One region of the Polycladomyces subterraneus genome, then DNA from elsewhere that is predicted to be linked to it. Evidence: riboswitches for the same ligand, from Rfam matches in the RefSeq annotation. Region 1 holds a riboswitch; each other region holds the start of a gene.
What was found. A riboswitch is a leader RNA that binds a small molecule or an ion and turns the genes downstream of it on or off. The one in region 1 is predicted to bind thiamine pyrophosphate.

Region 1 (10,725 bases):
CGACGGCGATGTGATGGATCAACTGTTTACCTATCACATGTGGCTCAACGGTGTGGAGATCGTGCAAACGGTAACACCGGAATAAGGGTTGACCAACAGGAATGGGTGGGACACTTGGTCGGGGCGAGGCAATCCTTTCTCCAGGAAGGAAAAATTCTTCACGTGATCGATGTTGTGACCAGCCAAAGGGGGCTATCGTGTTGCGAACGGAAGAAATGTTGCTCAACGTCGGTCCGCAGCATCCGAGTACACACGGTGTTTTGCGCATTATCCTGCGGATCGACGGGGAAATCATCCGTTCCGCCGAGCCGGTGATCGGTTACTTGCACCGCGGGACGGAAAAGCTGGCCGAAAACCTGAATTACACGCAGATCATCCCCTATACCGACAGGATGGACTATCTGTCGGCCATGATCAACAACTATGCAGTTGTGCATGCCGCGGAAACATTGATGGGGCTGGAGATTCCGGAGCGGGCGGAATACCTCCGCGTCATTGTGATGGAACTGAACCGGATCGCCAGCCATCTCGTTTGGTTCGGCACGTACCTGTTGGACATCGGCGCGATGAGCCCGTTTTTGTATGCTTTTCGCGACAGAGAGAAGATAATCGACCTGTTCAACGAGTTGTGCGGGGCCCGGCTCACCTACAATTACATGCGAGTGGGCGGCGTGAAGTGGGATGCGCCGGAAGGCTGGATCGACAAGGTGAAGGAACTGGTGTCGTATCTCCGAGAGCGTCATGAAGAGTACCTGGATCTGGTGGCGGGCAACGAGATTTTCCTGGCTCGGGTGAAAGGCGTCGGTCGTTATGATCGAGCGACGGCTGCTTCCTTCGGATTGTCCGGCCCGTGCCTGCGGTGTACCGGGATTCAGCGCGATCTGCGCAAAGATCAGCCGTATTCGATTTATGACCGGTTTGATTTCGATGTGCCGATCTCGACCAACGGCGATTGTTACGACCGCTTTTTTCTGCGCATGGAGGAAATCCGTCAGTCCTTGCGCATCGTGGAGCAGGCGGTGGAGCAATTCCCGGATAGCGGACCGATCATGGGTAAAGTACCGCGCGTCATCCGGCCGCCGGAAGGCGAGGTGTATGTGGCCGTGGAAAATCCGCGGGGAGAATTGGGCGTGCATCTCGTCAGCAAGGGGAAAGACAAACCATGGCGCATTCATTGGCGTCGACCTTCCTTCTACAACCTCCAGATTCTTCCGCATCTGTTGGAAGGGGAGAACATCGCCAACCTGGTCGCTATCCTGGGTGCGATCGACATTGTGTTGGGTGACGTGGACGCTTGACAAAAAACCCGCAGGGAGGGAGCCGATTTGGGTTTGGTCACCTCGAAGGGATTGTTGGAAGCGGCGCGTGACAAACAGTATGCGGTGTGCGGTTTTGCTTTTCACAATTTGGAGCTGTTGCAGGCTGTCGTCGCGGGGGCGGAGCGGATGCGGGCACCGGTGATCCTGCAAACGACACCCGCCACCATCGAAGCGGTCGGGTTGAACTACTTGGTTCATCTGGCAAGGGCAGCTGCGGAGTCGGTATCTATACCCGTTGTACTGCATCTGGATCATGGACGGGATTACGAAACGGCGTTACGCTGTTTACGGGCGGGATACACCTCGATCATGATCGACGGTTCCCGATTACCGTGGGAAGAAAATGCAGCGCTCGTCAAAAAGGTAACAGAGGCAGCCCATGCGGTGGGCGTGCCTGTTGAGGCTGAGCTGGGGCGAGTGCCGGATGCAGCGGATGTATCCACAACAGCGGAAGATACATACACTGATCCCTTCGAGGCGGCACGTTTCGTGGCAGAAACGGGATGTGATTCGTTGGCCGTTGCCATAGGAACCGCGCATGGGGTTTACCGAGGCAAACCCAGACTGGACTTGGACCGTTTGGCAACCATCGCTCGTGAAGTGCCGGTACCGCTGGTGTTGCACGGCGCCTCCGGCTTGCCGGACGAATCCGTTCGCCAGGCAGTCGCAAGGGGCATCGCCAAAATCAACATTTCCACCGAATTGAAACTGCCCTATGCTACTGCGCTCCGTTCGTATCTGCACGACCATCCGTCGGAAGCCGATCCACGGAAATACGTACAAAACGGGAAGCGTGCAGTGCAAAAAGTGGTGGAAGAGAAACTGCGTCTCTCCGGATCGGCGGGACGTGCCGAAGCGACGGCAACAACGGGGGCGATGCCGACATGATTCTCACTGTCACCTTAAATGCTGCAGTCGACCAAACCTGGATTGTGCCCGATTTTCGGATTCATGCCATTCATCGAAGTCGTCGGGTGATTCGGCAGCCTGGCGGTAAAGGGGTCAACGTCGCCCGGGTTTTGAGTGCGTTGGGCATCAACGTTTGCGCTACGGGTTTTGTTGGTGGACAAAACGGACGATGGATGACAAAAGTTCTGGAGTCGGACGGGATCCCGTCCGATTTCGTTTGGATCGGGAAAGAGACGCGAACATGTCTGACCCTGTTGGACCTGGATCACGGTACGCAAACAGAGGTGTTGGAGCCGGGACCGACGGTATCCGAAGCGGAATGGAACCAACTGGTGGCCAAAGTGGCAACATGGGCGGAGCAGTCATCCTTTGTCGCCTGTAGCGGGAGTCTCCCGCCAGGGGTCCCGGAGAATGCATACGGTGAATTGATCGGAATCGCCCGTTCACGTGGTGCGGCCGTCTGGCTGGATACGAGCGGGAAGGCATTGCACCATGGATGGGCAGCCCGGCCGGACGGCATTAAAGTGAATCAACAGGAAGCGGGGCACTTATTGGGGAAAATGGTCTCGTCCCGTGCAGAAACCATTGCGGCGGCCCGGGCGTTGGTTCGGGACATGGGGCAAACAGTGATCGTCACCGCCGGTTCCCAAGGATTGGCGGCAGTGGTCGGTGGAGAGACATTTTGGGTAACGCCGCCCACCGTTCAGGCTGTCAATCCCGTAGGGAGTGGGGACGCTTTTTTGGCCGGTTGGCTTGCTGCCTCCCATCAGGGGAAAAGCGGGGAGGAAGCGCTGGCATTGGCGACGGCGTGTGCCGCCGCCAATGTGCTGCGGGAGTCGGCAGGGATCGAGAAACAACAGGTATTGGCGTTATTAAAGGAAGTTCGTGTGGAAAAAGTGATGGACTAGGGGATTTCTGGTAAATCCGTGAGGGAGCAATTGCTTTCCCCTGATGAGCGTCTTACCAAACCCGTCCGAGCGAAGGCCCGGAAAGCGCAGAAATGGTCAAGTTCCCTAAGCGGAGCGTATGGACTTCTTTACCATCCTGGACACGATGGGCGATGACTTTCTGTTTTTGGAGCCAATAATAGAATGGAAAAGGGCGTACGGGGTACGAATCCAATCTTCCGATCATCTTGATGGAGTATGCAACAGGTTGCAACATCGTCTGGGCGCGGACTAGTGTTTCCGAGAAGAAACGATGGCGTATGATCTGGCGGACCATGTTCGTGAAGCAGTGTGTTTGGTGATGATCGCTCACTCCAGTCTTCGGTCAAGGGATTCACTACAGACTGTTAACATCACGTTGCTTTTGAATCAAAAGAAAGTATGGTATCCTAATATTTGACGCGAACGCCGCGAACGGTTCTCAAACGGGGTTGAAACATGGAACAAACGTTGATGGAATGGTTATTGCAATACGGCTATATCGGCATTTTTCTGTTTCTGGTCTTCGGTATTGTCGGATTGCCGTTACCGGATGAGATCATGATGACGTTTATCGGATATCTTTCTTCCATCGGCCGACTCAATCTGTATTTGGCGTTTGTCAGTGCGCTGATCGGTTCTCTGTGCGGGATTACTGTCAGCTATTTATTGGGTTGGCGTTTGGGATATCCGTTTTTGAAAAAGTATGGACCGAAGTTTTTCATCACACGTCGTCGGTTGCGCATCACGCAGTTTTTATTTCGCAAATACGGCAATTGGGTGTTGTTCTTCGGTTACTTTATCCCCGGTGTTCGACATGTGACGGCTTATTTGGCGGGGATCTCCAACCTTCCGTGGCCCAGGTTTGGCCTGTACGCTTATACCGGCGGGCTGATTTGGTGCCTTACGTTTATCGGCTTGGGTTATCAGGTAGGTGCCAATTGGGAGAACGCGCTCCATCTGTTGCATCACTATGGTAGGGATTTGTTGTGGATTGTGGTTCCCCTTGTATTGGTCTGGATTGGTTGGGCGATTTGGCAGAGTCGGATGGATTCCGACGCGAAGTGATTGATCGTGTCAAGGCGGAATTCCAAGTCATAGGTGAAGGAAAGAAGAGACCATTCCTGCAAGAGTCCACATTGCCGGAAAAACCGGAGGGTGGACTTTTTTATTTGGTTTGGGCGAATGCCCAATTTGGTGTTCCCATGTTTCGAAATGGGACGCCCATCATACTGTAATATAGGCGATGGCTGAGATGAGGAGGACTTCCCATTGATTATCAAGCTAGGGGTATTGAAGGTAAATGCCGTGACGACGACCTCATCTATCACGGTGGGAACGCACTTGACTTATTATCCGTTCAGTTTGCAAAAGAATAACGTGGGAACATCGACAACGGGTGACCACGCGGTGATCCGCACGGCCAACCCGATCGTCGATCCGGACGTGAACGATCACCCTGTTCTCATTCAACAGGTCTAAGGGAATGTCAGTTATTCCACAAGGTGGGGCTTTACCACCAAGCCAGACCGAGCATTGACTCAGAAAACGCAGCGAGCCGGGAAAGTGATGCACGCGATAGGGATAACACGCTACATTTCAGACAAGGAGGAAATTCGATGCCCATCTCGATTGGCGGAATTAAGGTGAACACCGTGACAAACGATGCCAACGTTCATATGGCACCCTTGACGGTAGAATGGGCGCCGTTCAGCTTTATCAAGGAAAACATTGCTCATGTCGGTTATGGGGATAACAGATGGTTGGAAGAGTGGGCGTCAATCACGGACGAGGATTTGAAGGAGTGTTTATGGGGACAGCGCAAATAAGCAACGAAAAGGGGGAAGACGCATGCCGTTCGTGCTTAAAATCAACACCGTCTCCAGCACCGGTCAACTGAATGTGGCGCCGGTCAATTTTTTGGTCAATCAGGAGAGTTTCTCGAAAACCAACGAGACCAACAGCAACTCGGGCGATTTGACGGTGTCCATCGTATTCGGACCGTTATTGGACTCCGATGTGGTTGATACCCCCATTTTTCAAGTCAAAGGGGTTTGAGCAAAGGAGGGAATGCCTTGATTTCCCCCATAGTGATCGGGGCCTTGTCCGTCAACGATATTTCCAACGTGGGCAAGGTAAATGTTTCCCATTTTTTGAATTTTTCTGCCCACAATAGAAGCTTCATTAAAGCGAATGTGACCAACTTTCACATCGGAGACGCTTCTGTCCATCAAATCGTGTCTCCGATCAACGACCGGGATATCGTGGATACGGCGATCATTCAGGTAAAAGCGGTTTGACGTCGTCCAGTGTCACTGATTGCAGTTGACGTCGGGTGAACGGGATTGTTAGAATGGAGAAAAATGTGATACGTTGTGTTTCCACCACTAGGGGTGCACCATGGGTGCTGAGAAAGGCGCAAGCCTTAACCCTTTGAACTTGACCTGGGTAATGCCAGCGAAAGGAAGTGGGGGAAGGTTGATGTTCAGGAGAGGTTTACGTGCATCCAACCGGTATCCCCATGGATACCGGTTTTTTTATGGTCAGAGGAAGTGACATTCCGATGGAAGTGCATGTGATCACGGACCAGCGGCATACCTGGGAACAAATTCGTAAAGTGGCGAGGCAGGCGGGGCCGTATGTCGACCGCTTCCATTTGCGGTTGAAAAACAGAACGGCCCGAGAGATTTGGAGCTGGGGCAAACGACTGTTGGAAGAGGGATGGCTCACACGTGACCAGCTGGTGGTGAACGATCGGATCGATGTCGCCTTTTCACTTGGATGTCAGGGGGTACATCTGCCGGAAAAGGGATTGCCGCTGTCGGCGGTCAAACCGTTGGCGAGCGGCTTGCGTGTGGGTCGTTCGGTTCATTCGCTCGAAGAAGCACTTCGATCTGAAAGAATGGGGGCGGATTACATATTGTTCGGCCATGTGTATCACTCGGCGTCTAAGTCGGGTATTCCCCCGCGGGGATGTGCCGAATTGGCTCGCATCGTCCGCGCGGTGCGCATACCGGTTATCGCCGTGGGTGGGATTACGGTCGAAAATATGGTTGAAGTGGCGGAAACAGGATGCGCTGGGATTGCCGTGATTTCGGCGGTGATGGATCATCCCTGGCCGGCAGAGCAAGCCCGCAAACTGCGGGAAATCGCCCAGTGCTTCAAGGAAACCGACGGGGAAACTCCCAAATCGAAAGGAAGGAGAAAACGGTGCAAACACAGGACGTAATTGTCATCGGCGGCGGCGTGATTGGGTGTTCGATCGCCTATCATCTGGCCCAAAAAGGGGCCGCTGTCGTGGTCTTGGAGCGGGACCGCGTGGGTGCCCACGCTTCATCCGCGGCGGCAGGAATGTTGGGTGCACAGGTGGAGATGTCGTTTCCAGGCCCCATGATCGAACTTTGCTTGCGCAGCCGGGCGATGTTTCCTGAATTGGGGCGTGAATTATATAAACGAACCGGTTTGGACATTGAGCTGAACACCGCCGGGCTATTGCGGGTGGCATGGGATCGGACGGAAGCGGAACAATTGCGCGACCGTGCGCGTTGGCAGCGGGAATTGGGCGGTCGCGCGGAATGGTGGGAGACCCGTTCGGTTCACGAGGACGAACCCGAAGTGGGTGCTGACATCACTGGCGCGCTGTTTTTGCCTGATGATGCCCAGGTGTCGGCTCCCAGGCTGACGATGGCGTTTGCTCGGGCCGCACAAGCGTTGGGAGCCCGGTTTCTGGAAGGATGTGAGGTGACGGGCTTTCTCATCGACGGTGACCAAGTGACGGGAGTGGAAACCGTGGATGGGACTTTCCGCGCAGGTGCCGTGGTGTTGGCTACCGGGGCGTGGAGCGGTGTGTTGGCCCGACGACTGGGGATTAACTTACCGGTATACCCGGTGAAAGGGGAATCGCTCGCCCTACGTCCGAACCAGCTGCCGCATCGGAAGACGCTGTTTGCTCACGGGTGTTACCTGGTACCCAAAGCGGACGGTCGCATCGTCGTAGGCGCGACGGAGAAGGAGCACGATTTCTCCCCGGGCGTTGAGCTAGGGGCGATCCACCAGTTGGCGCATGAAGCGACACGACTAGTTCCTTCATTGGCTGAAGCGGAAGTATTGTCGTATTGGTCGAGCGTACGTCCCGGTTCCGGTGACGGGTTGCCGTTGATGGGTCATTTGGCGGCTGTTCGTGGTCTGTACGTCGCCTCCGGCCATTTCCGCAACGGGATTTTGCTGAGCCCGATCACTGGCGCACTGATGGCGGAGTTGATTGCCGGTACGGCTGTCCCGGAGTTGGCGCCGTTTTCGCCGGATCGTTTCTTGGGATCAGCGGTAAGGAGGTGATGCAGGAGTGCGCATTCAGTTAAATGGACAGCCCTATGACTTACCCGCAGAGGTGGACACGGTCGAGCGATTGATTCAGCACCTTCAGTTAGAGCAGCGGATTGTGGTAGTGGAACACAATCAGCACGTGTTGGAGAAGGAAGACCATCCATCGGCGGTTTTGCACGAAGGAGATGTATTGGAGATCGTCCATTTTGTAGGAGGAGGCTAAAAGTATGTTGACTATAGGCAAGTACACGTTTCAATCCCGGTTGTTTCTCGGTACGGGAAAATTTTCTTCCTTGGACGTTCAACGGGAAGCGGTGGAAGTATCTGGAGCAGAAGTGTTAACTTTTGCGGTTCGTCGATTGAACATCAGTGATCCCAACCAGCCCAACTTTTTGGAGAACCTGGATTTGAGCAGGTACACCCTGTTGCCCAATACGGCAGGTGCAAAGACCGTGGACGAAGCGGTACGGGTTGCCAGGCTCGCTCGTGCATCCAAACTGTGCGATATGATCAAGGTGGAAATTATCGCTGATCCGAAAACGCTGCTGCCCGATCCGGTGGCGACGCTGGAGGCGACCAAAATCTTGGTGGAAGAAGGTTTCACCGTACTTCCCTATACGAACGACGATCCGGTGATGGCCAAAAAGTTGGAAGAAGCAGGAGCCCATGCGATCATGCCGGGCGGGGCACCGATCGGAACGGGTCTGGGTCTACTCAATCCGTACAATCTCAGTTGGATTATTGAGCAATCCCAAGTGCCGGTCATCGTCGATGCGGGTATTGGATCTCCGGCTGATGTGGTGCAAGCGATGGAATTGGGTGCAGACGGGGTATTGCTCAACACTGCGGTGGCCGGTGCAGAAGATCCGGTAAAAATGGCCCGTGCAATGAGATTGGCCGTTGAAGCGGGGCGTCTGGGCTTCGAAGCGGGGCGCATCCCCAAAAAACGTTATGCCAGTGCCAGCAGTCCGATGGAGGGCATGGTGACGGCGTGAGCAAGATATGATATGGTATGGTTGACAAACAAGGCTGTTCTTGGATGGGAGCGGCCGCGGGATTATCAAAGTCTACAGGGCTATTCCTAGGGGAACAGCCCTGATTCACGTTTTACCTTCCCGGAACGGAAATAGGTTCTCGGGGTTTTTTCTGTTTGGCCTGAATGTTGGTGTAACGGGAGATGTTGAGCAAGATGCCCAAAGAGGCCATGCCCAGCATCAATGAGGAACCGCCATAACTGATGAACGGCAGCGGTACACCAGTGACCGGGAGCATGGCGGTCACGACACCGAGATTGAACAAGGCTTCGATCCCGATGAGTGAGGTAATGCCGATTCCGAGAAGCATGCCGAACTGGTCGGGTGCCCGCAGGGAGATACGAATCCCACGCAAAATCAGTGCGATAAACAGGGCGATCAGCAGCGTTCCACCGATGAAGCCAAGCTCTTCCGCCACGATGGCGAAGATGAAATCGGTGTGCGCTTCAGGAAGGTATGCCATCTTTTGAATGCTGTTGCCCAATCCGGAGCCGGACAATCCGCCGGGTCCGATCGCATAAAGGGACTGAATGATTTGATAGCCATCCGCAGTGGGATTTTTCCACGGGTTGAACAGGGTGGTGAGCCGCTTGATTCGGTACGGCTCCATGATCATCACCCACATGAGGAATGGTATACCGGTCGATACGAGAAACAAAAAATGGCGGAATCGCAAACCCGCACAAAAGATGACCACCATGCAGGAGGCTAGGATGATGATGGTGGTACTGTAGTGCGGTTCGATAACGATCAGGGAGCAGAGCAGACCCAATACGATCAAAGGTGGCAATACAGCGCGTTTGAAACTGTCCATGACCGGTTGTTTCTTGGTCATGATCGATGCCGTATAAATCAACGCGCTTAATTTGACCAGCTCCGACGGTTGGAAACTCATGGGTCCAAGTTCGATCCAGCGGCGAGCTCCCTTCACCTCGACACCGATGCCGGGAATGAGCACAGCGATCAGGAGCAGGATGCTGATCAACAAAATCGTACCGACAAATCGTCGATAAATGGTGTAGGGTATGTTGGCTGTCACAAAAAAGAGAAACAATCCGGCCACTGCCCAGATTAACTGCCGTTTAAAAAAATAGTAACTGTCGCCATAATCGGTTAATCCTTTATAGTAGCTTGCGCTGAATACCATGACCAAGCCGAATCCTATCAGGATGAACGCGATCAGGATCAGCCAAAAATCAGGTTTCCCTCGTCTCATGGCAAATCCCCTCGATGTTATGTATTTAAAAGTAGTCACATCCTATGTTAGCATGGACATGCAGAAGAATCATATGAAAAAGCAGGTGTGAGCAGATGGCGCACAAATGGAAGCGATCTCTCTTATCACTTGATTACCCGCTCATTGTATTGATCCTGCTTTTGGCAGTTATTAGCATTCTCTCCATTTCCAGCGCCACCTACACGTCAGACCCTTCCTATGTGGGCAAGCAAATCGGGTGGTATGTACTGGGTATTCTGTTTATGACGGCCGTTCTCCTGTTTGATTATCGCACTTTGGCGCAGGGCAGGTTTGTGTATGTGTTGTACGGTTTGGGATTGATCTTATTGATGTTGGTCTGGGTCCCCGGCTTGGGCGCCAAGGTTAAGGGAGCACAGGAATGGATTCGCATCGGTTCGTTTCAATTCCAACCGTCGGAGCTCATGAAGATCATTTTGATTCTCACCATAGCCAAACATTTGGCGGAAGTGAAGCGACTCCCCCTGCGCGATTTCAAAACCCTGGGCAAAATCGGTTTGTTGTTTGCCGTGCCCTTTTTGATCATCCTGAAACAGCCCGATCTCGGAACCGCATTGGTCCTGGTGGGGATTTTGGGCAGCATGCTGTTGGTGGGTGGTCTGGATTGGCGATGGATTTTCACCGGTGTAGTGATGGTGGCCATCGTTGTCGGTACGGTGTTGGGATTGTACGTTGCCAAAAGTCCGTTGATCCACGTCATACTGAAACCTCACCAGATCGAACGCATTCAGACCTTTTTGGACCCGGCATCCGATCCGACCGGAGCGGGGTATCAATTGACCCAATCGATGATTGCCGTCGGTTCCGGTCAATTGTCCGGAAAAGGATTTCATCACGGAACGCAAGCGCAGGGAAAATGGATTCCCGAACCGCACAACGACTTCATCTTTGCCGTGTTTGCCGAGGAATTCGGTTTTATCGGCGCCAGTATCCTGTTGTGCATCTTTATCTTTGTCGTT
Region 2 (10,725 bases), on a different contig from region 1:
TGCGGGACGGATGTCGGGGACATCCAGCCATTCCTCTAGGCGATCCAAGAGTCTGTTTAATCGTTTCGCCCTTGTAGAGGGAAGGCGGTGTTGCCGGGCGGCCAGCTCGATCTGTGGGAGCAACCGTCGCTCACGGTAAAAGTTGGTCCAGCTGTCCATCCAACCGTTGGCTTGCGGGAGCGGTCCGATGAAATTGTCCGCATCCAAGCCGTACGCTTCCCTCCGATGAGAATGAAGCGTGGCCAGCATTCTACCCAATGCTTCGGCAACGCGGCGGGAGGAGCCTCCCGCACCCGATGCGGGAATCCACTCCATCAAAATCCAACCGTCATGCCCATCACGGAATGCGTACACCTCAGGGACACGAGCGCCCGCATCGGCCAACAAACGAAGCCCGTCCCGTTCGGCACGGAAAAAACCGTCGGGGGCACCCTGTTTCCATTTAAAAAAGTAGAGATGCTTGTAAGTCTCAACCTGAAAGGCACGACTGATACTGCCCCCGGAAATCGGTTGAACGGATACGATGGAATCAGGAATTTCACCGACGGTTTGCAACGCCTCATGCAAAGTGGACATGTCCGTTTGGGAGTGCATATTTGACCTCCTCTCTTTTCGACCGTTGCCGTTGGTTCACAGAATCCAGGGAATGAGCCGACGGGATCGCCGTTGATATGTCCGGTATTCATCGCCGAATTGTGTAACCAGCATCTTTTCTTCTAATCCACTTTTCACCCAATAAGAAGAGACCAAAAGGATCCACCCCAGAAACCCTGTCCACTGCGGGTTGATCAGGTTCAATCCCAAGGAGATCAGGATGATGCCGGTGTAGATGGGATGTCGGACCCAGCGGTAAGGCCCGGTTTGCACGATCTGCTGATATTCGCGCAACTGAACAGCGGAGCTCCAATGTTTGCCGAGATGCAAACGCGCCCATACCGCCCAGATCATCCCCGACACCAGCAGAATCCATCCTGTCCACAACGACCAGTTGGCGGGTGAAAACGGACGGACTCCCCACCAGCCGGGAAGGTGTGTCACACTGACCGTGATGGCCAACGTGACGATCAACAGATGAATCCGGTAAAAAACCGGCGATGACTCACGGCTTTTTTGATTTCCTCTCGATGTCATCCATCCGTACAACAACCAGAAGCCGAAGAAGACACCAACTATCCAGGGGGCCATGCGCACCAACGGCAATCCCATTGATTTCCTCTCCTTGATGTTGTTTTATTTATTGTATCGCATCGTACGAACGAAAACATTTGGATGATGGATCATGAAGAGCAAAGCGTTAATTGGCAACACGGCGCGGGGGAGGGGGGATTTATCATTATTGTCTTCTCTATATTATATTAATAAATTAGTAAAGTATAAATAAATTCCCAATACCTAAACCATGAATGGACATCTTCAATCCACCCTTGTGTAAAAGGAGTTCCCAACTGGAAAAGTGATGAATTGGATTACGAAAATTAAAGTAGAAATATGGGATGTATCCAAGGGTGGTTTGTATGGGGATAAAAAAGCAGTAGGAGGTTGTCCTACTGCTCCGAATCGATGGAAATCGGACTTGCTTCAATGGGTGAATCTACATCGCCGTTATCATAGATGGATGAAAGATTTTCCTCCTCTTCATGGTCAATCTGTTTCAACAGCTTAGTTGGGATAAACCGAGATAAGCCTCTAGGGTCTGGTTGGTCGGATATATCTATTGGATCATCAAAACCTAACGGCCGATTTCGGATTGTTGGAAACCAAGTGATCCGGTAGATTGGGCAGATTTGAAATATGTGAAATAAGAACATTCCTGCCATTTCATATTAGGAGTGTTTGATCTTTGCTTATAATAAAAAAGACCGCTAATTGCGGCCAATAGATACAGGAGGTTGGAGAAATCTTAATGCGTTTTTGGGGTCATTGTTTCCATTATTGTGGCTTTATTTGTATTTTTCGTTATTACGCTTTTTGTCAAGATCAATATCGATATTAATGTCTATAACGTTAACATTTCTGTTCCTGTAGTCATTGTCATCATCGTAATCTTTTATTCTGCGATCTTTCCAATCTTGATCTTTCAGATCTAAGTCTTTATTCGAATCGACTATATCACCTCATAGTGTTTTTGATAGACTAGACAGTTCTCTCTGACGATGTAACCTTTTGAATTCAGCGTGTAAGGCACGAATTTGAGCTTCTTGTCTTTCTAACATTTCCACCAAGATACTCAAATCCACATGAACCTTGACACGTGTCAAATTTTTATTTTCGTTTTTTTTTTTGGCGGTGATCGGTAAGGAACCTCGTCATAGAAAAACATCGAAGTAATCCTCCTGTATCTTTTTCTTTATCCTATTGGGTTACTAAAGGACTTGTATGGGTTTTTTATCTAGGGTAAAAGTAGATTTTTTGATTGGTGGATTCATAACCGTTTACACCGGTGATCTATGGACTTTCAGATCTTTTCCAATTTGGGTTCTCCTCTCAGGTGATCCAGTGCAACAAGTTTCGTAAAGTTCCTGACGATTTGGAACGCAGAGCTTAAACGATCCCTGTAAACATGTGAAAATATAATAAAGCTCCCGCCAGATTGAGGCGGAAGCTCAAGTTGTTGACAATGTGTTTTAACCATTTGCCATTCCGTTATGCCGTTTTTCCGCGGGTGACTCACTCTGGACACGATATCCAAACAGCTTCCTAATATGACATATGACGGGAGCTGCTCATCACCGATAGATTTCCGCACCCGTTTCACGAAACTCTTTCGCTTTTTCCTTCATGCCCTCTTCTGCGGCCGCTCCCAGGTCCAATCCTTTTTCCTGTGCGTATTCGCGGATATCTTGCGTGATGCGCATGCTGCAGAACTTGGGACCGCACATCGAGCAGAAGTGCGCCGTTTTGGCCGGTTCTGCCGGAAGCGTTTCGTCGTGGAAGGCCATGGCCCGCTCCGGATCGAGCGAGAGATTGAACTGGTCAATCCAGCGGAACTCGAAGCGCGCTTTGGACAAGGCGTCATCCCGTTTCTGCGCGCCGGGATGCCCTTTGGCCAGATCGGCGGCGTGGGCGGCGATCTTGTAGGCGATGACGCCTTCTTTCACGTCGTCTTTGTTGGGCAAGCCCAGATGCTCTTTCGGTGTAACGTAGCACAACATCGCTGTGCCGAACCAACCGATCATGGCTGCGCCGATCGCCGAGGTGATGTGGTCGTATCCCGGCGCGATGTCGGTGGTCAGCGGACCTAGCGTGTAGAACGGAGCCTCGTGGCAGATTTTCTGCTGCAGGTCCACGTTTTCTTTGATTTTGTGCATCGGCACGTGACCGGGGCCTTCGATCATCACTTGAACGTCGTATTCCCACGCGATCTTGGTCAGCTCGCCCAGGGTTTTCAGTTCGGCAAATTGTGCTTCGTCATTGGCGTCGGCGATCGATCCCGGACGCAATCCGTCGCCGAGCGAGACGGAGATGTCGTACGCGGCTAGAATCTCGCAAATCTCACGGAAATGCGTGTACAGGAAGTTCTCTTCGTGATGGGCGAGACACCAGGCTGCCATGATCGATCCTCCGCGGGAGACGATGCCGGTGACGCGGTTGGCGGTCAGCGGGATGTAGCGCAACAGCACCCCGGCGTGAATGGTGAAGTAGTCCACCCCTTGTTCCGCCTGTTCGATCAGGGTGTCGCGATAGACCTCCCACGTGAGATCTTCCGGTTTTCCGTTCACCTTTTCCAGCGCCTGATAAATCGGAACGGTTCCGACCGGGACCGGACAGTTGCGGATGATCCATTCACGGGTGGTATGGATGTTTTTCCCGGTGGACAAGTCCATCAGCGTATCGGCACCCCAATGGGTGGCCCACCGCATTTTTTCCACTTCTTCTTCGATGGAAGAGGTCACGGCCGAATTCCCGATGTTGGCGTTCACCTTCACATGAAAATTTTTCCCGATAATCATCGGCTCGGATTCTGGATGGTTGATGTTGGCCGGGATGATTGCCCGACCTGCCGCCACTTCCTGCCGGACGAACTCAGGGTCCACATTTTCCCGCAATGCAACGAATTCCATCTCGGGGGTGATGATGCCTTTTTTGGCATAATGCATCTGCGTGACGATTTTACCTTTTTTCGCCCGGAGCGGGCGACGTTTCAGACGTTTCAAATCCTCGTTTTCCAGCGGATCTTTGGAGCGATAGCCGTCATCGACCGGTTTCACTTCCCGGCCTTCATACTCCTCCACGTCGCCCCGCTCTAAAATCCAGGGACGGCGCAAGGGGGGAAGCCCTTTACGAATGTTGGTTTCCACATTCGGGTCCGTGTAGGGCCCGCTCGTGTCATAGACGCGAACCGGTTCGTTTGGTACCTCTTCGCCGTTCCGCCCCGTCGTGGGAGAAAGGGTGATTTCCCGCATGGGGACGCGAATGTCCGGGCGAGAACCTTGGATGTACACCTTTTTGCTATTGGGGAACGTAAAAGTTTTCGACATCATGAACCTCCTGTGATGTTGGTTTTGCAACCCACACATCAACACAAGCTGTCCCCAGGTTCAGGTGCATCCGATTCCGTCGCGTACGGGTATAAAAAAAGGACCATACGCCAACGTACAGTCCTCTCCCCTTCAAAACAAAGGATCGAATGCAGTTCCCTACGCTGGCATTACCCAGATCAGGTTAAACGGTCGGCGGTAGAGTTCCCCGCCCTCTCAGCCTGGCTTCTCCAAGCTCCCGTTGATATGCAGTTGCCTATCTTGAACTTAACACAGGTTACCTACGAGGTCAATGCGGAAGTCAATCATGTTCGACTCGTATCCATCTTCTGACGAGCATAGTGATTTCCAACGGTAGCCAAAAGACGGTCACGACAAATGAAAAGAGAAAATACGCTTTATTCTCTCCTACCATGTCGACAACTTGCTGATACTCCTCGGCAAGGGATTCGGTCCCCTCGTCCCCGGTTGACATCCACTCCTGGATCCCATCCTCCATCTTTCTCCAGTAAGCATAACCGATCAAAAAATAGACGCACAAGACAAGCGGTGCGAACATCCCCAGCACTCCCTCTATGAGCTCCTATATCCTATTCTTTGCAGATGATGGGATTGCCTGCCACAGGAAAAAATGATTATCCCAAAATCGAAAAGACGATTGAAACGAAATCGAGACAGGGATTCCCGAATTCAGACTCATCAGGTATAATTCTTGGAAGCGGAGAAATGTGGTGCGGGTGGAAGATCAAGATCAGAGAGAAAGAAAGAGGGATGGATGGACATGGGGGGTTGGGGGAGGAGTTGGAGTCAATATCATCCCTTGGTGTGGGTCTTGGTGGGAGGAACAATCTTTTCGCGGGCGGCTATGTTTATGAGCCTGCCATTTTTGACCATTTATCTCGCGCAACATACGGAGATAGATCCGGCGCTGGCGGGGCTGACGGTGGGCTTGGGACCCTTGGCGGGGACACTTTGCGGCTTTATCGGCGGGAATCTTTCGGATCAGTTCGGCAGGCGTACGGTGATGGTAACGGCCATGTTCCTATGGGCAGGGGTGTACATAGGGTTTGCCGTTGCCGAACAAATTGTTCTTTTTATGTTGCTCAACCTGCTGAACGGTGTGTGCCGTTCCTTCTTTGAGCCGACTTCGCAAGCGTTGATGGCAGATATCACTCCTCCGGAACGGAGAATCCGGGTATTTGGATTTCGTTACCTGGCGATCAACTTGGGAGCTGTCATCGGTCCTCTGATTGGCGCAGTGACGGGAATTCTGGCCGGAAAGACAGCGTTTCTGATCACGGGATCCGTCTACTTCGTTTACGCGTGGCTCTTGTTGTTGATGTTGAACCGTTACCGCCATGATTTGACGTCCCATGTCGCACATACGAAGCGGGAACGCGTCGGGATGCGGGCCGCATTTCAGGTGGTGCGGAACGATGCGGCATTGAGGTTCTTTTTGGCCGGGGCGATCTTGGCCAATATCGGATACGCCCAAATCGAAACAACGCTTTCGTTGTACTTGAAGCAAAACGTGGTAAATGGGGAATTGTTGTTTTCCATACTGTTGGCGATCAATGCCGGGTTGGTCGTTATTTTACAGATGCTCTTGACCCGGTGGACTGAGAAACGCCCCATTCTGCAAAGCCTGCTGATCGGTACGCTCCTGTTCGCTGCCGGAATGGGTTGTTTCGCTGTCGGGCAACATGGGGCTTGGTTTGTCGTCGGCATGGTGATACTGACCGTGGGGGAAATCCTGATCTTCCCCACCAACAGCTTGTTCATCGATCGGCTGGCACCCGATCATTTGCGGGGGACATACTTCGGTGCCAACGGCTTTCAGGGATTGGGATTTTTTTTGGGGCCGTCTCTGGGCGGGGGGCTTGTTCAGCGGTTGGGCGGACACTGGGGATTTGCCGTGATTGGGTTGGTGGTGGTCTGTGCGATTTACTTTTATTGGATGGGGATGCGTGTTTATCAAAACCGCTCACGTCAGTTTCCACACGAGACATCGGTTGTCTCCTCTTCGGTGACGAAGGAAAAATTGCATGTTTAGTGAAACATCCTTGAAGAGGCTTCCGTCTATATAGGTACAAGTGAACCACCCTTTTTGCTACTACGAAAGTCGTAGTCGAAAAAAGGATTCCGCGTACTTTTTGGCGAACATGTCGAATTGTGGTGCGTGACGGATTCACGAGATGATGAAAACCAGCGGAAAAGTACGACATTCGGAATAGATGTGGATCGAAAGGATGGAGTTCCGTTGCGGATCGAGTGGTCCCATGTCAGTAAAATATTCCGTATGAAGCCGAAGCAGAAAGGTCGTATCTCATCCCGGATACCGACGCCTTCGATTGGTTTGCTCGATTTTTCCGCGACCGTTCGGCCCGGCATCACCGCTGTTCTGGGTCCAAAAGGTTCGGGCAAAAGCACATTGTTGCGCCTGACGGCGATGCAGTTGGTACCGGATGACGGAAGCGTGACGTATCGCAGCGATGACGGCTCGTTCTGCATGTGGTCAAAATCCGGTGCGGCGATGGCAGATGATCCGATGCTGGCGCAGGTGAAACAGCGCATCGGTTATGTGCCGCCGCTTCGAAAAATGGATCACACCATTTCGGTCGAACATTCTCTGATGTATCTGGCGCAAACACGTCGGGTACCCAATCCCAAAAGGCGGGCCATGGAACTGATCGCACAATGGGGACTTGGTTCCGTTCGTCGCGTCCCGCTCCATGAGTTAAAGCCGGGTGAACTGAAACGTTTCTTTTTGGCGAAAAGTCTGTTGTCCGACCCGGTGATCTGGTTGCTGGACGAACCGGAAATCGGTTTGGATGAGATGGGAAGGGTGCTGTTGGAGAAGGCGCTGGCAAGCCAACCGAAACATCGCATCACGATGTTGGCCACCCAGGATATGGACCTGGCCGAATGGGCATCGGATTTGTTGCTGATGGAAGGGGGCTCCTGCCGGCGATATGGGCGAAAACGCTGGCTGACTGCCGGTGTGCCACAGGGCACGGTAAAAGCGTGGTATGATTGGATGCAAATATTTTCTCAGTATTTAAATCAAAGCCATTCATAAAAAATTAAAATAAGTAACGAAACTTCTTCTGAAAACCGGATCGGAACCATATACGAACGGAACTCTCTGTAGTCTCACTGTTCCCCGATGAAGGGGAACAGTTTTTTATTGAACAAAAAAGCGTGGTACCACATAGTACCACGCATAAAGGGGTTCAGGGAAATAGGAAATCAGGCGTTCACTTCCTCGGTGTTGTTCAGGATTTGACGCAATACCGTTTGCAGAATACCACCGTTGCGGTAGTATTCGATGTCCACCACGCTGTCCAGACGGGAGATCACGTCGAATTCGACCGTGGTTCCGTCCGCTTTGGTGGCACGCACTTTCAGCGTTTGATTGGGTTGCATGTCGTCGCTCAAACCGATGATGTCGAAGGTTTCTTCGCCGGTCAGGTTCAGCGTTTTGGCGTTTTGACCCTCGACGAACTGGAGCGGCAGCACGCCCATGCCGACCAAGTTGCTCCGGTGGATCCGTTCGAAGCTTTCCGCGATGACGGCTTTCACACCGAGCAGGTTGGTGCCTTTGGCCGCCCAGTCGCGGGAGCTTCCAGTGCCGTACTCCTTGCCGGCCAGAACCACCAGCGGCGTGTTTTGCTCCTTATACTTCATAGCTGCGTCGTAAATGGGCATCACTTCGCCGGTCGGCAGGAACTTGGTGTAACCGCCTTCCGTACCCGGGACCATTTGGTTGCGGATGCGGATGTTGGCAAAGGTGCCGCGGGTCATGACGCGGTCGTTGCCGCGACGGGAACCGTACGAGTTGAAGTCTTTTGGTTCCACACCGTGTTCACGCAGGTATTTGCCTGCCGGGCTGTCCGGGGCGATCGCACCGGCCGGAGAAATGTGGTCGGTCGTGACAGAGTCGCCCAATACGGCCAACGCCCGCGCGCCACAGATTTCCTTAATCGGCTCCACATCCGGGGACAGGTTGACGAAGAACGGCGGTTCTTGAATGTACGTGGACTCGGGATCCCAATCGTACAGTTCGCCTTTGGGCGTGGTTAGATTGTTCCACCGTTCGTTCGCGTCGAAGACACGGCTGTATTGCTTCTTGAACTGTTCCGGATTCATCGCTTGGTTCATTACGTCGCGGATTTCCTGCGCGCTCGGCCAGATGTCTTTCAGGTAGACCGGCTGATTGTCGTGGCCGTAACCGATCGGTTCGTTCAGCAGATCGATGTCCACTGTACCGGCAAGCGCGTAGACGATAACCAGCGGCGGGGATGCGAGATAGTTGGCTTTTACCAGCGGGTGAATCCGACCTTCGAAGTTCCGGTTGCCGCTCAGAACAGAAGCGACGGTCAGATCGTTCTCTTCGATCGCTTTGGCCACCGCTTCCGGTAGCGGACCGCTGTTCCCGATACAGGTGGCGCATCCGTAACCGGCCACGGTAAAGCCGAGTTGAGCCAACGGTTCGATCAGACCCGCTTCTTTCAGGTAGTCGGTGACGACCTTAGAACCGGGCGTCAGACTGGTTTTGACATAGGCCGGCACTTTCAATCCTTTTTCCACCGCTTTTTTCGCCACCAAGCCGGCACCCAGCATCACCGACGGGTTGGATGTGTTGGTACAGCTGGTGATGGCAGCGATCACGACGGAACCGTTTTTCAACGTGAAGGATTCGCCGTCCGCTGTAACTTCTGCTTTTTTGGCGATTTCCTCCTCGGACAGTCCGAAACCGCGCTCTTCCACCGGTTTGCGCAAGGTGTCGTTCCAGGCTTTTTTCATGTCTTTCAATTCGATCCGGTCTTGCGGACGCTTCGGACCGGCCAGGCTGGGAACGACTGTGGACAGATCCAGTTCGATGGTGTCGCTGAAGATCGGGTCCGGCGTATCGTCGGTACGGAACAGGCCTTGCGCTTTGCAGTAGTCTTCCACCAGTTGGACCAGCTTTTCGTCGCGGCCGGTGTTGCGCAGATAGTTGAGCGATTCTTCGTCCACCGGGAAGAAGCCCATCGTCGCTCCGTATTCCGGCGCCATGTTGGCCACGGTTGCCCGGTCGGCCAAGCTGATGTTGGACAGTCCCGGTCCGTAGAATTCTACGAATTTGCCGACGACGCCTTTTTTCCGCAGCATTTCGGTCACGGTCAAGGCCAGGTCGGTCGCAGTGGCGCCTTCCGGCAATTTGCCGGTCAACTTAAAGCCAACCACTTCAGGCGTCACGAAGTACAGCGGTTGACCCAACATGCCCGCTTCCGCCTCGATGCCGCCAACACCCCAGCCGACAACGCCCAAACCGTTGATCATTGTGGTGTGGGAGTCGGTACCGACAAGCGAATCCGGGAACACTTCAATACGGCCATCCACTTCGCGGGTGGCCACCACCGTTGCCAGGTATTCCAGGTTGACTTGGTGCACAATCCCGGTCGCCGGCGGAACCGCACGGAAGTTGTCAAACGCTTCCTGCGCCCAGCGGAGCAGACGGTAGCGTTCCTCGTTCCGTTCGAATTCCACGTTCATGTTGTATTCCAGGGCATCTTTGGTGCCGTATTTGTCCACCATGACGGAGTGGTCGATCACGAGATCCACCGGGATCAAGGGATTGATTCGGGACGGATCTCCACCCACCCGTTTCATCGCGGAACGAAGCGCGGCCAAGTCAACGACGGCCGGTACGCCGGTAAAGTCCTGCAACACAATCCGGGCCGGTTTGAAGGCTACTTCTTTGTCCGAACGTTCTTCCGCCCACCGGGCCAATTGTTTCACATGCTCTTCTGTCACGGCTTTTCCGTCACACTGACGAACGGCCGCTTCCAACAACACTTTGATGGAGAAAGGCAGGCGGGAAACCTTGCCCAGCCCTTGTTCCTCCAGCCCTTGCAAGCGGTAGTATGTGTACGATTTACCGCCCGATTCGAGCTGGGAACGCACGCCAAACACGTCGTTGGGCATGTTGAGTCCCTCCTTTGATGGAATATGCAATAAAAAAGCCATTATGTTTCATCTAATGAAACCAAGTTTCTTTTTTCGATATCATTATACTATGGAGCTTCGGAATTGTATACCCCTTAATCGCTTATCCTCTCGCCCTTTTCTTGTGATCAGTTCCGACGTATAATAAAAGGAAAATCGTTTTCAAACCGTGAAACACGGAGGGCTTGCCCTTGGCGGAGGACAAAAAAATGACGGTGCGTGCGGCGGAGCGTGCCCTGGATATTCTGTTGTGTTT
Region 3 (10,725 bases), on a different contig from region 1:
CAAATCAACTAGACTAAAAAGGTGAAACCATGGTCCATTATTGGAATGACTGAATACATAAACGGGGCAGCATGAATAAATCCCTACCATTCATTCCCCTTCATCAACATCTCATGACTAACTGTGCGATCGTATAATAGGGGCTAAATCTATGGGGATAAAAGACCTTGCGATGGATTTCCTAGTGTTGCCGAAAATCTGGCTTCATTTCGGTTTCAAAAGTCAATATAAAAGTCAACGTTTCCATACTGACCATATAGACGAGTTGTGAGACAATGAGGGTAGCCAAGAATGGGGACGGGACATGGAACGAACGTTCCCTTATCACAGGTAATATTGATTCCAGAAATGGAGGGAGACAAGGATGAAAGCAATTGTTCTCAGAGAATTCGGCGGTCCGGAACAACTGCGATATGAGGAGGTACCGGATCCGACGCCTGGTCGGGGCGAGGTAGTCGTTCGTCTGAAAGCCGCGGCACTCAACCGAAGGGATTATTTCATCACCATCAACCAGTATCCTGGGATTCGAATCCCAGCGATCCCCGGTTCCGATGGTGCGGGCATTGTGGTCGCCGTCGGAGAAGGAGTAGACAGCATCGCCGTCGGCAGCGAAGTAGTGATCAATCCTACTTTGAACTGGGGAGACAATCCGAGGGTCCAGGGGCCGGATTTTCAGATCTTGGGAGTGCCTACTGACGGAACCTATGCGCAGTTGGTAAAAGTGCCTGCGGAGAATGTGTTTCCAAAGCCTGAATACCTCTCTTGGGAAGAGGCCGCAGCTCTCCCGTTGGCAGCACTGACTGCTTACCGAGCGCTCATTACCCGCGGGCGGCTTCAGCCGGGCGAGACGGTATTTATTCCGGGAATCGGCGGCGGTGTTGCCACCTTCTTGCTCCAAATCGCTGTAGCAACCGGAGCTCGGGTGTTTGTTTCCTCACGTAGCGACGAAAAAATCGAACGTGCCCTTCAGCTGGGGGCAGCCGGTGGGGTGAATGTCAACTCGGAGAAGTGGGTGAAGGAACTACAAGATCGTATGGAGGGACAGGCCGATCTGTGCGTGGACAGCGTTGGTGGGGACACCTTTACCCAACTCATCCGCATTGCCAAGCCGGGCGGACGCATTGTCACTTTTGGAGCAACCCGCGGACCGGTCCCCAATCTGGTCATGCCACTGATCTTCCTAAAGCAACTGGATATTCTCGGCAGCACCATGGGGAATGCCGAGGAGTTTGAACAGATGCTGTCCTTTTTCAAAAAGCACGAAATCCGGCCGGTGATCGATCGGTCGTTCCCGTTGGAGCAGGCGAGTGAAGCACTGAAGCGGATGCAAGCAGGAGATCAGTTCGGGAAAATCCTGCTGGAAATTCCCGAGTAATCGTTTCAACCGTTCTATTTCGATCTTAGATTGCCCCCTTTTTGGGGGCTTTTTTGATACGCAATCTGAACGTACCAATCCGAGAAAAAAGCACTCCTTATCTTTCCACAACCTCCCTCTTATGGACAAAAACGATGTCCTTTCGTATAATGAAGCCCGAACCAATCGAATATTCGAGGGGAGCTGGATAATGGCCGGCTGAGAAAGTGTACCGATACACTGACCCTAGGAACCTGATCCGGGTAATTCCGGCGTAGGGAAAGGATCGAAAATCGTTCGCTTTCTGTGCATATCAGCGCCTCCGGATCAGGAAGGCGCTTTTTTTATGGATCGATTTCTTTTTGAAAGGTGGAATCTATCAATGAAACGAATCGGATGGCTTTTGAGCTTGGCTCTCTTGCTGGTCGTGGCCACTGCTTGCAGTGCGCCGGGGACCGATTCATCAGAAAAAGGGTTGAAAAAAGTGACGCTTGTTCTGGACTGGACCCCCAACACCAACCATACCGGCCTTTATGTGGCGAAAGAAAAAGGTTACTTTAAGCAAGAAGGGTTGGATGTGGATATTATTCAGCCAGGACAAAGCGGCGCCGAACAAATGGTCGCTTCTGGGCGTGCCCAGTTTGGCGTCAGCTACCAAGAAAATGTCACCGAAGCACGTACCCAAGGGATACCCATCGTCTCCATCGCAGCAGTCATCCAACATAACACTTCGGGATTCGCTTCACCCGCAAACAAAAACATTAAGCGCCCCAGGGATTTTGAGGGCAAAACCTACGGCGGTTGGGGTTCCCCGATTGAAAAGCAAATGATCACGTCGCTGATGGAAGGGGATCATGCGGATCCCAACAAGGTAAAAATCATTAACACAGGGAATGCGGATTTCTTTTCGATCGTTAAACGCAATGTGGATTTTGCATGGATTTATTATGGTTGGACTGGAATCGAAGCTGAACTTCGCGGCATGAAGCTGAACATCATTTATCTCACTGATTACTCCAAAGATCTGGATTACTATACCCCGGTGTTGATCACCAGCGAAAAAGAGATCAAGCAGGACCCGCAAACAGTCAAAGCGTTTATGCGCGCTGTGAGCAAAGGATATCAGTATGCCATCGCCCACCCTGACGATGCTGCTTCCATTCTTTCCAAAGCGGTTCCTGACCTTGATCCGAAGCTGGTAAAGAAAAGCCAAGAATGGTTGAGCCCGCGTTATCAAGCGGATGCGCCGGTTTGGGGGCTGCAAAAACAAGAAGTATGGGCCAGGTACGCCAACTGGATGAAGAAGCACCAACTGCTCAAAGGCAACTTTGACCCGAGTAAAGCATTTACCAATCAGTTCTTGCCCCAAGGAGGAAAATGAGATGGCCAGTACACTCTTGAGCATTCAAATCCTCCCACATACGCCGGGCGGGGAAAGTGTAATCCCCTATGTCGACCGGGCCATTGAAATCATCCAAAGCGCCGGAGTGCCTTACCGGGTCGGTCCGCTGGAAACAACCATGGAAGGCGAACTGCCCGAGCTCCTTGCCATCGTGGCCAAAATGAATGAAGAAATGGTGAAGATGGGCTGTCGCAGCATCCTTTCGCAAGTGAAAATCTATCACAATGTGGATGGCATCACCATGAAAGAGTTGACGCAAAAATATGATGAAACGGTTTAACTACGGACCATCCATCCTGTTTTTTGCCGTCCTCCTGCTTCTGTGGGAGGCGGCTGTTCGTCTATGGTCCATTGACCCTTGGATGTTGCCGGCCCCTTCCCGAATCTTCACGACTCTGGTCCATGAGTGGACACGCATTCCGGAAAACTTGTTCGCGACCGCATGGATCGCCATCTGCGGTTTGCTCTTGGGTCTGGCCATCGGTTTGGTGTCTGCCGTCGTTTTGCACTTGTCGGCTCTTTTGAAAAAACTGATATACCCATTGCTGATCTTATCGCAAAACATCCCATTGATCGCCCTAGCTCCCCTGCTCATTCTATGGCTGGGTTTTGGGATGGAACCGAAAGTGATTGTCGTGGCCCTGGTCTGCTTTTTTCCGATCACCGTGTCCACCCTGGATGGTTTTCAGCAAACGGACAGGACACTGATCATGTATATGGAAATGGCGGGAGCTTCGCGCCTGCAACGCTTTTTTAAACTGGAATGGCCGTCCGCGCTTCCCTCCTTTTTTTCCGGATTCAAACTTGCGGCCACCTATAGCGTGATGGGTGCTGTGATTGCGGAATGGCTGGGAGCAAAAGACGGGTTGGGCGTGATGATGCAACTGGCCTCTTCCTCCTTTCGCACGGATCGGGTCTTTGTGGCCATCTTGTTGATCGCGGGCTTAAGCTTGCTCCTTTTTGCCGCAATCTCCCTTATGGAAGCTTGGACCTTGCGCTGGCAGACCAGGAAGGGAGGAGATGGCCGTGAAACTTGAAGTGAAAGAGCTGACTTTTGCCTATGACCGACAACCGATCATAGAAAACCTCTCACTCGAGGTCAAACCGGGGGAATTCGTCTCTTTGATCGGCCCTTCCGGGAGTGGAAAGAGCACGCTTTTTTATCTCATCGGTGGGATTTACAAGCCGAAACGGGGAGAAATTTTGCTCGACGGCAAACCCATCCACGGGAAAAGAGGGCATATCGCTTACATGCCCCAACAGCCCTCCCTGTTTCCCTGGCGCACGATTGAACAAAATGTCCGATTGGCCCAAGAACTGAATGGCCACTTGGATCCTTCGCATGTGCAGAGTTTGTTAAAAAAGGCTGGGCTTGACCATGTGGCCCACAGTTATCCGCATGAACTGAGCGGCGGCATGCAACAGCGCGCCGCGTTTATCCGTGCCCTTGCCAGCAAACAGGAGCTCTTATGCCTGGATGAACCGTTCGGCGCGCTTGACGCACTTACCCGGACCCACATGCAACAATGGCTCTTATCCGTATTGGAAACGGAACGGCGAACGGTTCTTTTCATCACCCATAGCATTGAAGAAGCGCTCCTCCTGTCTGACCGCATTTATGTCTTAAGCCGGCAGCCGATGCGGGTGATTCGTGAGATCTCCGTACCCTACCCCCGCGGCGACCGCTTCTCCTTGCGCGGGACAACCGATTGGATGGCGCTGCACCGGGAAATTGAAAACCTTCTCTTACCAAAATAAAAAGTATGGGACATTCCATATTTGAGGCTGTTGACAACAAGGTCAACAGCCTCAAAAACAAAACATCATGAGATCAAACAGATGGACAATCCGGCTCGACCATAATCACGATTGGAGCTCAGCCCCCATTGAGTTCTCGTTTCAAATGGATTCAGTCAGTTAATCAGCCAACCAAATAAGACTCTGAATAATCATCGATGTTATAAAGATCAATTCCTACAAATCCCTTGTAACCATCATCTTGAAAATGGAAAACAATATGTTGATCAATCACGTACTCAACAGTATGGGGAAGTGGCGCAATCATGAATCTATAAAAGTGACCTTTATCATGGTGAAAACACTTTTCAAAAACATGTTTCCGCCCAGCCCATTCATATAGAAGATCCGCAGTTTTTCCATCAAACTCGATTCCAACCAGTCGGCCATTATGATCAAAATCCAAAATCAAATCCGAATTTACCTCAAGCTCTATTGTTTCTGCGACACATCCCGGGTATGGTGGGGTAAAATAAAGATATCCCATTTTGGCCTAACCCAGTTAATCGTAGGTTGAACTTCCCATGAGCAAAATAGACTACACAAAAGCAATGATAAAGGTTTATCTCCTCATATGAACCCTTTTCCCTTAAAAAACAACCCAGCGGCATGTACCACTGGGTTGTGTTCGTTCACTGCATGTAACCGGAGATTTTCTGGGCTACATCAGTGGAGACAGAACCTGTTCCACCTAGGATGTACCCTTTTTGGAATGCCCCACGATTCTCGGACAGATAGTTTTCCACTTCCACCGGCAGTTTGGTGGGTGTGGTCAACAGGATTGGCGAACCAGTCAAACCAGCGAGTGGCCCCCCAGACAGAGCGTCCGCGAAGAAGTTCTGATCCCCGCGCGCAAAGACGAGAGAGGAAGCGCTCATATTGAAATACTTCGCCAAGTTGACGCCCACTTCGAAGCGGTTGGCACCGCTGATGCGGGTTACTGTTCCTTTGGTCTCCAATTGCGCTTTCACCGCATCGGAAACGGTGGCCGGACCGCCCACGATGACGAACTGGTTGATCTCCGGATGATTGTTCAGGAACTGCATGATCTGGTCAGGCACGCTGTTGGTACCCACCAGCAGGATGGGCATTCCTTTTTGTGCCGCAATGCTGGAGGCGGACAGCGCATCGGGGAACGTCAGCCCGCTGGCGATGATGGCGGTGTTGGTAGGCGTCCCGCTCACCACTTGTTCCGCAACGGAAGCGGAAACGGCAAAACGGTTGGGTCCGTCGATCCGCGTGATCCCGTCAGCAGGGACGCCCAGATTGCGCAACTGCGCTTCCACGTTGGTGGATACGGAGCCTGTTCCGCCGAGAATCACTACTTTGGCCGGATGGCGACGTTGAATTTCCATCTGTACCGACGTCGGCAAAGAGGTGGTAGACGTCAGCAGGATGGGGGACTTCGACTTGGCGGCAAGCGGTCCGCCAGACAAGGCATCAGTGTACAAATCCCCGCGTGCAAGCAGGATGGTGTCCGAGGAGAAGCCGCGGTTCTCCAACTCCTTGCTCACATTGACCGCCACTTCATAACGGTTGGCACCGTCCAGTCGTTTCAGGTTGGGATTAACATTGGCCTCTTGAATGGCCGCCGCCACGTTCTGTCGAATTTGCGGCAAATCATTATACACGTAATCGCCGGGGCAATAGGTGCCGGGTGTGTACTTGGAATCCCGGTGACCAGCGATGTTGGGTACATCATAATCCACCTTCGGAATATTGGGATCAGTCACTTCGTAATCCCGAACAAAATCCGATTTCCCCGTCGGATCGATATTGTTGATGGAGGCAACGTACGCCAACAATTTCACCAACGCCTGACGCATGTTGACGGGCAACGGAGTGGATTGATACTCACCCATCAGGGAGACGGAAAAACCGCCTTTGTTGAACCCGTACGTACCCGCACCCACGACGCCGTTGGTCAGCACATCGTTGTCCTGCCCTTTTCGCCCTTCGTAGATCCGCCCGTCACTGCCGATGATGGCGTTATAGGCAATGTCACCCCAGCCTTTGGTCACAGCGTGGTAGTAATAGATGGCACGCACGCGAGCGGCGGGGTCGGGATCATTGTTGGGCGTGTCCGTGTGATGGACGAAAATGTGCGAAACCGAATGGTATTCGCGCGGCCACTTTTCCGTTCCGTCCGCATTGTAGCGCAGGGATTCGTCCGCGCCCCATTCGGCTCGGGAGACAATGTCCGGCTTGTTGACTGCGGCGTGGACTTTTTCAAACAGGATGTCCCAGAAGGACTTCTTGGACTCTACTTTTTTCCCATCGCGCGAGTTGATGAACGCCACCTGAATGTCCTTAATGCGCGGAACCACGTTTTTGTCCGAATGCATCTGGACACGATACTGAAAATATCGCCCGTTGTTGGCGTAGATCAATTGGCTGAATGTTTCGGTCGAATGGCCGGGCCCCGGTGTCATGTCCGCATCGACTTCGGCCTCCTTCCACGAAGACCAATGATGACCGTCGGAAGAAAAGCGCACGTCGATCCGGGTGTTGGCCTGTGCTTTGATCTTGTTTTTAGCCCGGTTTTTCCAGTGGACACCGACATCCGTAAATACAATGGATGAACGGATGACAGGCGAAGTGTAAACCGCGACCTGATCAGTCTGTTTGGGTGTCAGGACCGTTTGCTTACCTTCCAATTCCATTTTGACGTTCTTGTTTTTGCCTTTGGCAAAGTCACCCCAGATTTGGTGACGAACATTGTCTGCCATCACCTTCACCACCGGGGGCTTGGCCCAACTGGAGGGATATACAGGTAAGGAAAATGCCACAAAAGCCGCGATTCCGGCCACCAAATACATCAGGAGCCGACTTTTCCGGCGCCGCATGAAATTCCCCCTTCTCCCATTCAGCGCTGTTTTTCTCGGATGGATCAATGACAGGTATCACACCGAGCAGGATTTGACCGACTTTTCCGACTTATATTAATTGAATCGCATATCACCGTTCCTGCCGACCTGTATAGCCCGGAAATGCGCTTCTCAGAGTCCCCTCCTCTGTTTTTTATTGACATCGATAGGAATATTTTAAGTCCTAGCATATTTGAGTCAAGCGATTTTCCTAATCTCATCCAGTAGAAAAAATAGAAAAATTTGTGTTTGAGAGGAATGGTTTTCTATGCCAAGATCCCACTATGGATGGATTTTTTACCCAAACCCGGAGACACCTCCGAATATGATCTCTCCTGCCATGATCCGTGATCGTTGGCAACGGTATTTAACACTTGACATGAGAGACCATTCTCACACATATTTACAAGGCTTTTTGCTTGGTTGTACTCATTCTCTGGTCTGATCATACGGTTTTTACAGAAATAACAATCGGTTAAAACGTTGTTCATAATTGTTGTCTATCATGAAACTGTGCAAGGAGACCAGTAACGAGGGTTCTCACTTTATGAATGAGCAAAAACACCAGCAGATCTAACGAGATCATGGAAGGAGGACCTTCATTCATATTGAGCCATTCTCCCACTTGGTAAGGAGAACCCCCAACGAGAGATTCCGAGAAACATGGGTGAAGGAGTTGAAAAGATGAAGAAGAAAACAGCATTGGGCCTTGCCAGCTGTATGGTTGCAATCAGCGCTTTTTTGACCGTACCCGTATTCGCTTTTGAGAAGCATGATGGTCATGGTTCTGTGGTTTCCAATGAAAAAGACACCACGACACCCATCAAACACGTAGTGGTCCTTTTTGACGAGAACGTTTCCTTTGACCACTACTTTGGAACCTACCCACATGCCGCAAACCTGCCAGGTGAACCGAAATTCCAAGCCAAGAAGGGCACACCGCACGTCAATGGATTGACAAAGGAACTTCTGACACACAACCCCAATCTCTATAACCCCAAACGCCTCGATCGTTCCCAAGCGATGACCGATGATATGGATCACGAATATACGGCTGAACAAAAAGCATTTGATGGCGGAAAAATGGATAAATTTGTTGAAAATACATCGGGCGGCAAAGATAAGTCCTTGGTAATGGATTATTACGACGGGAATACGGTTACCGCCCTGTGGAATTATGCTCAACATTTTGCCATGAGCGATAACTCCTACGGCACGACGTTTGGTCCTTCCACCCCCGGGGCGCTGAACTTGATTTCCGGGCAAACTCACGGTGCCACAGGCTATTTGAAAGGGGTCAAAGTTGGAGACATCAAGGATAATGTAGCAAACGGTACCGTAATCGGAGATCCGGATCCGTATTATGACAAAGCGTCCGATCCAAACAGACCGCAAGCTGCCATGAGCGGGAAAAATGTCGGTGACCTGTTGAACGCCAAAGGTATCACTTGGGGCTGGTTCCAAGGCGGATTCCGTGATCCCAAAGCGCAGCATCAGAATATTGCAGGCAAATGGGTAACGGATTATAACCCTCATCATGAACCGTTCCAGTACTATCAATCAACGGCCAATCCGAATCATTTACCACCCACTTCCGTTAAAATGATCGGACATACAGATCAAGCCAATCATCAATACGATCTGGAAGACTTCTGGAAAGCTGCAGAAGCTGGAAATCTTCCGGCGGTAAGTTTCTTGAAGGCTGCAAACTATCAGGACGGTCATGCCGGTTATTCTGATCCGCTTGATGAGCAACACTTTATCGTGAACACGATCAATCGTCTGCAAAAGCTTCCTGAATGGAAAAACACTGCTGTGATCATCGCATATGATGATTCTGATGGTTGGTATGATCATGTCATGGGACCTCTCGTGAACGGATCAAATGATCCTCAATATGATGCCTTGTTCGGTCCTGGTAACGCTGGAACTCCCAAGCTCGGACCCTATCTGGATCGCGCAGGATACGGACCGCGTTTGCCCTTGCTGGTCATCTCGCCTTACGCCAAGAAGAATTTTGTTGATCACACCGTTACCGACCAGGCATCGATCCTTCGCTTTATTGAGGATAACTGGAAATTAGGACGGATAGGCGACCATTCTTTTGACGCGGTGGCTGGTTCTCTCAAAAACATGTTTGATTTCCATCACGGGCCGCGCAATGAGAAGCTCTTCCTAGACCCGATTACGGGTGAACCCCAAAAGAATGAGAAATAGATTCACCCATACGAAAAGGAACAAAAGAGGCGGCGATATTGTCGCCTCTTTCATTTTGTGGAGCGCCAGCATCAGCACACATGATCTAGCCGGTGATAGTCGATCGTGGGCAAGAGTGGATGGACTAACGACAATGTGTTACGTTGATTGCCTTAATGTAATCGGATTTGGGATCATCACGTTAAGTGAAACATTACATATAGAAAATATTTTGCTAAAATAACTTCTCTATTATTTAGATGGAAACACTAAACCAATTTGGGAGTTGAGGGAGATGAATCTAAGGAGGAAAGTAGTCTCGGCTTTCGTAGCTCTGGCGGTTGTCGGTACGGGAACGGCGTTTGCTGTAGATTGGACGCATCGCACTGCCGGACCTCAAGCAGATGGAACTGCGGTCACTCCTTACAACTGGACGTTAACTCCTGCCGGAAAGCAAGTTCAATTGGGCGATTTCCCGATGGGATCGGCGATCAGTCCTGACCACAAATATGTCATTGTATCAAATGCCGGGCAGGGTGTCCAATCTTTACAGGTAGTGGACACCAAGACGCAAAAAGTCGTACAAACAATCTCGTACAAGGCACCGGAGGCACTTTATTTCGGCGTTGCATTTAGCCCGGATGGTCAAACGGTTTATGCTTCTGCGGGAGGAAATAACAAAATTCGCGTTTACCGTTTCCACGCCGGTCAGTTAACGGAACAGCCACCCATTCAGATGTCGGATGCCAAGAAAACCAATTTTTACCCGGCTGGTATCACGGTTTCTCCAGATGGCAAGTACCTGTATGTGGCAGATAACATGTCCGGCCAAGTATCCAAAATTGATCTAACCACGAAGCAAATCGTCTCTTCCGTATCTGTCGGCAAGTTTCCGTATACAGTGGATCTCAGTAAAGACGGAAGCAAGTTGTACGTAAGCAATTGGGGAGAAAGCAGCGTTAGCGTCATTGATCTCGCGACCTTCACGAAAAAATCTGATATCCCCGTTGGTCTCCACCCAAACGCAATCGCAACCAACCCGAAGAATGGAAACATTTACGTTTCGGATTCCGACAGTGATCAAATTTCCGTGATTGATTCGAGCTCGG

Region 2: it holds a riboswitch for thiamine pyrophosphate, as region 1 does, so the genes downstream of both, thiC (phosphomethylpyrimidine synthase ThiC) here and NWF35_RS13250 (thiamine phosphate synthase) in region 1, are expected to answer to the same signal.
Region 3: it holds a riboswitch for thiamine pyrophosphate, as region 1 does, so the genes downstream of both, NWF35_RS01940 (ABC transporter substrate-binding protein) here and NWF35_RS13250 (thiamine phosphate synthase) in region 1, are expected to answer to the same signal.

Annotation. Positions count from the first base shown of each region.
Region 1 covers NZ_JANRHH010000047.1:94,105-104,829, forward strand. The annotation lists gene NWF35_RS13205 (isochorismatase family protein) at 1-85, shown strand, start outside; gene NWF35_RS13210 (NADH-quinone oxidoreductase subunit D) at 198-1,298, shown strand; gene NWF35_RS13215 (class II fructose-bisphosphate aldolase) at 1,326-2,207, shown strand; gene NWF35_RS13220 (1-phosphofructokinase family hexose kinase) at 2,204-3,136, shown strand; gene NWF35_RS13225 (DedA family protein) at 3,614-4,222, shown strand; gene NWF35_RS13230 (spore germination protein) at 4,427-4,636, shown strand; gene NWF35_RS13235 (hypothetical protein) at 4,774-4,983, shown strand; gene NWF35_RS13240 (hypothetical protein) at 5,006-5,212, shown strand; gene NWF35_RS13245 (hypothetical protein) at 5,230-5,454, shown strand; TPP riboswitch at 5,534-5,637, shown strand; gene NWF35_RS13250 (thiamine phosphate synthase) at 5,655-6,383, shown strand; gene thiO (glycine oxidase ThiO) at 6,365-7,489, shown strand; gene thiS (sulfur carrier protein ThiS) at 7,497-7,700, shown strand; gene NWF35_RS13265 (thiazole synthase) at 7,705-8,472, shown strand; gene ftsW (putative lipid II flippase FtsW) at 8,585-9,727, opposite strand; gene rodA (rod shape-determining protein RodA) at 9,823-10,725, shown strand, end outside.
Region 2 covers NZ_JANRHH010000035.1:30,855-41,579, reverse strand. The annotation lists gene NWF35_RS08675 (fructosamine kinase family protein) at 1-594, opposite strand, end outside; gene NWF35_RS08670 (methyltransferase family protein) at 631-1,206, opposite strand; gene thiC (phosphomethylpyrimidine synthase ThiC) at 2,727-4,478, opposite strand; TPP riboswitch at 4,618-4,728, opposite strand; gene NWF35_RS08660 (hypothetical protein) at 4,780-5,037, opposite strand; gene NWF35_RS08655 (MDR family MFS transporter) at 5,254-6,531, shown strand; gene NWF35_RS08650 (ABC transporter ATP-binding protein) at 6,739-7,557, shown strand; gene acnA (aconitate hydratase AcnA) at 7,728-10,448, opposite strand; gene NWF35_RS08640 (IclR family transcriptional regulator) at 10,679-10,725, shown strand, end outside.
Region 3 covers NZ_JANRHH010000013.1:2,820-13,544, forward strand. The annotation lists gene NWF35_RS01930 (ATP-binding protein) at 1-17, shown strand, start outside; gene NWF35_RS01935 (zinc-binding dehydrogenase) at 365-1,375, shown strand; TPP riboswitch at 1,542-1,653, shown strand; gene NWF35_RS01940 (ABC transporter substrate-binding protein) at 1,737-2,735, shown strand; gene NWF35_RS01945 (thiamine-binding protein) at 2,737-3,036, shown strand; gene NWF35_RS01950 (ABC transporter permease) at 3,020-3,793, shown strand; gene NWF35_RS01955 (ABC transporter ATP-binding protein) at 3,777-4,514, shown strand; gene NWF35_RS01960 (DUF2283 domain-containing protein) at 4,678-5,040, opposite strand; gene NWF35_RS01965 (cell wall-binding repeat-containing protein) at 5,186-7,399, opposite strand; gene NWF35_RS01970 (phospholipase C) at 8,105-9,637, shown strand; gene NWF35_RS01975 (bifunctional YncE family protein/alkaline phosphatase family protein) at 9,912-10,725, shown strand, end outside.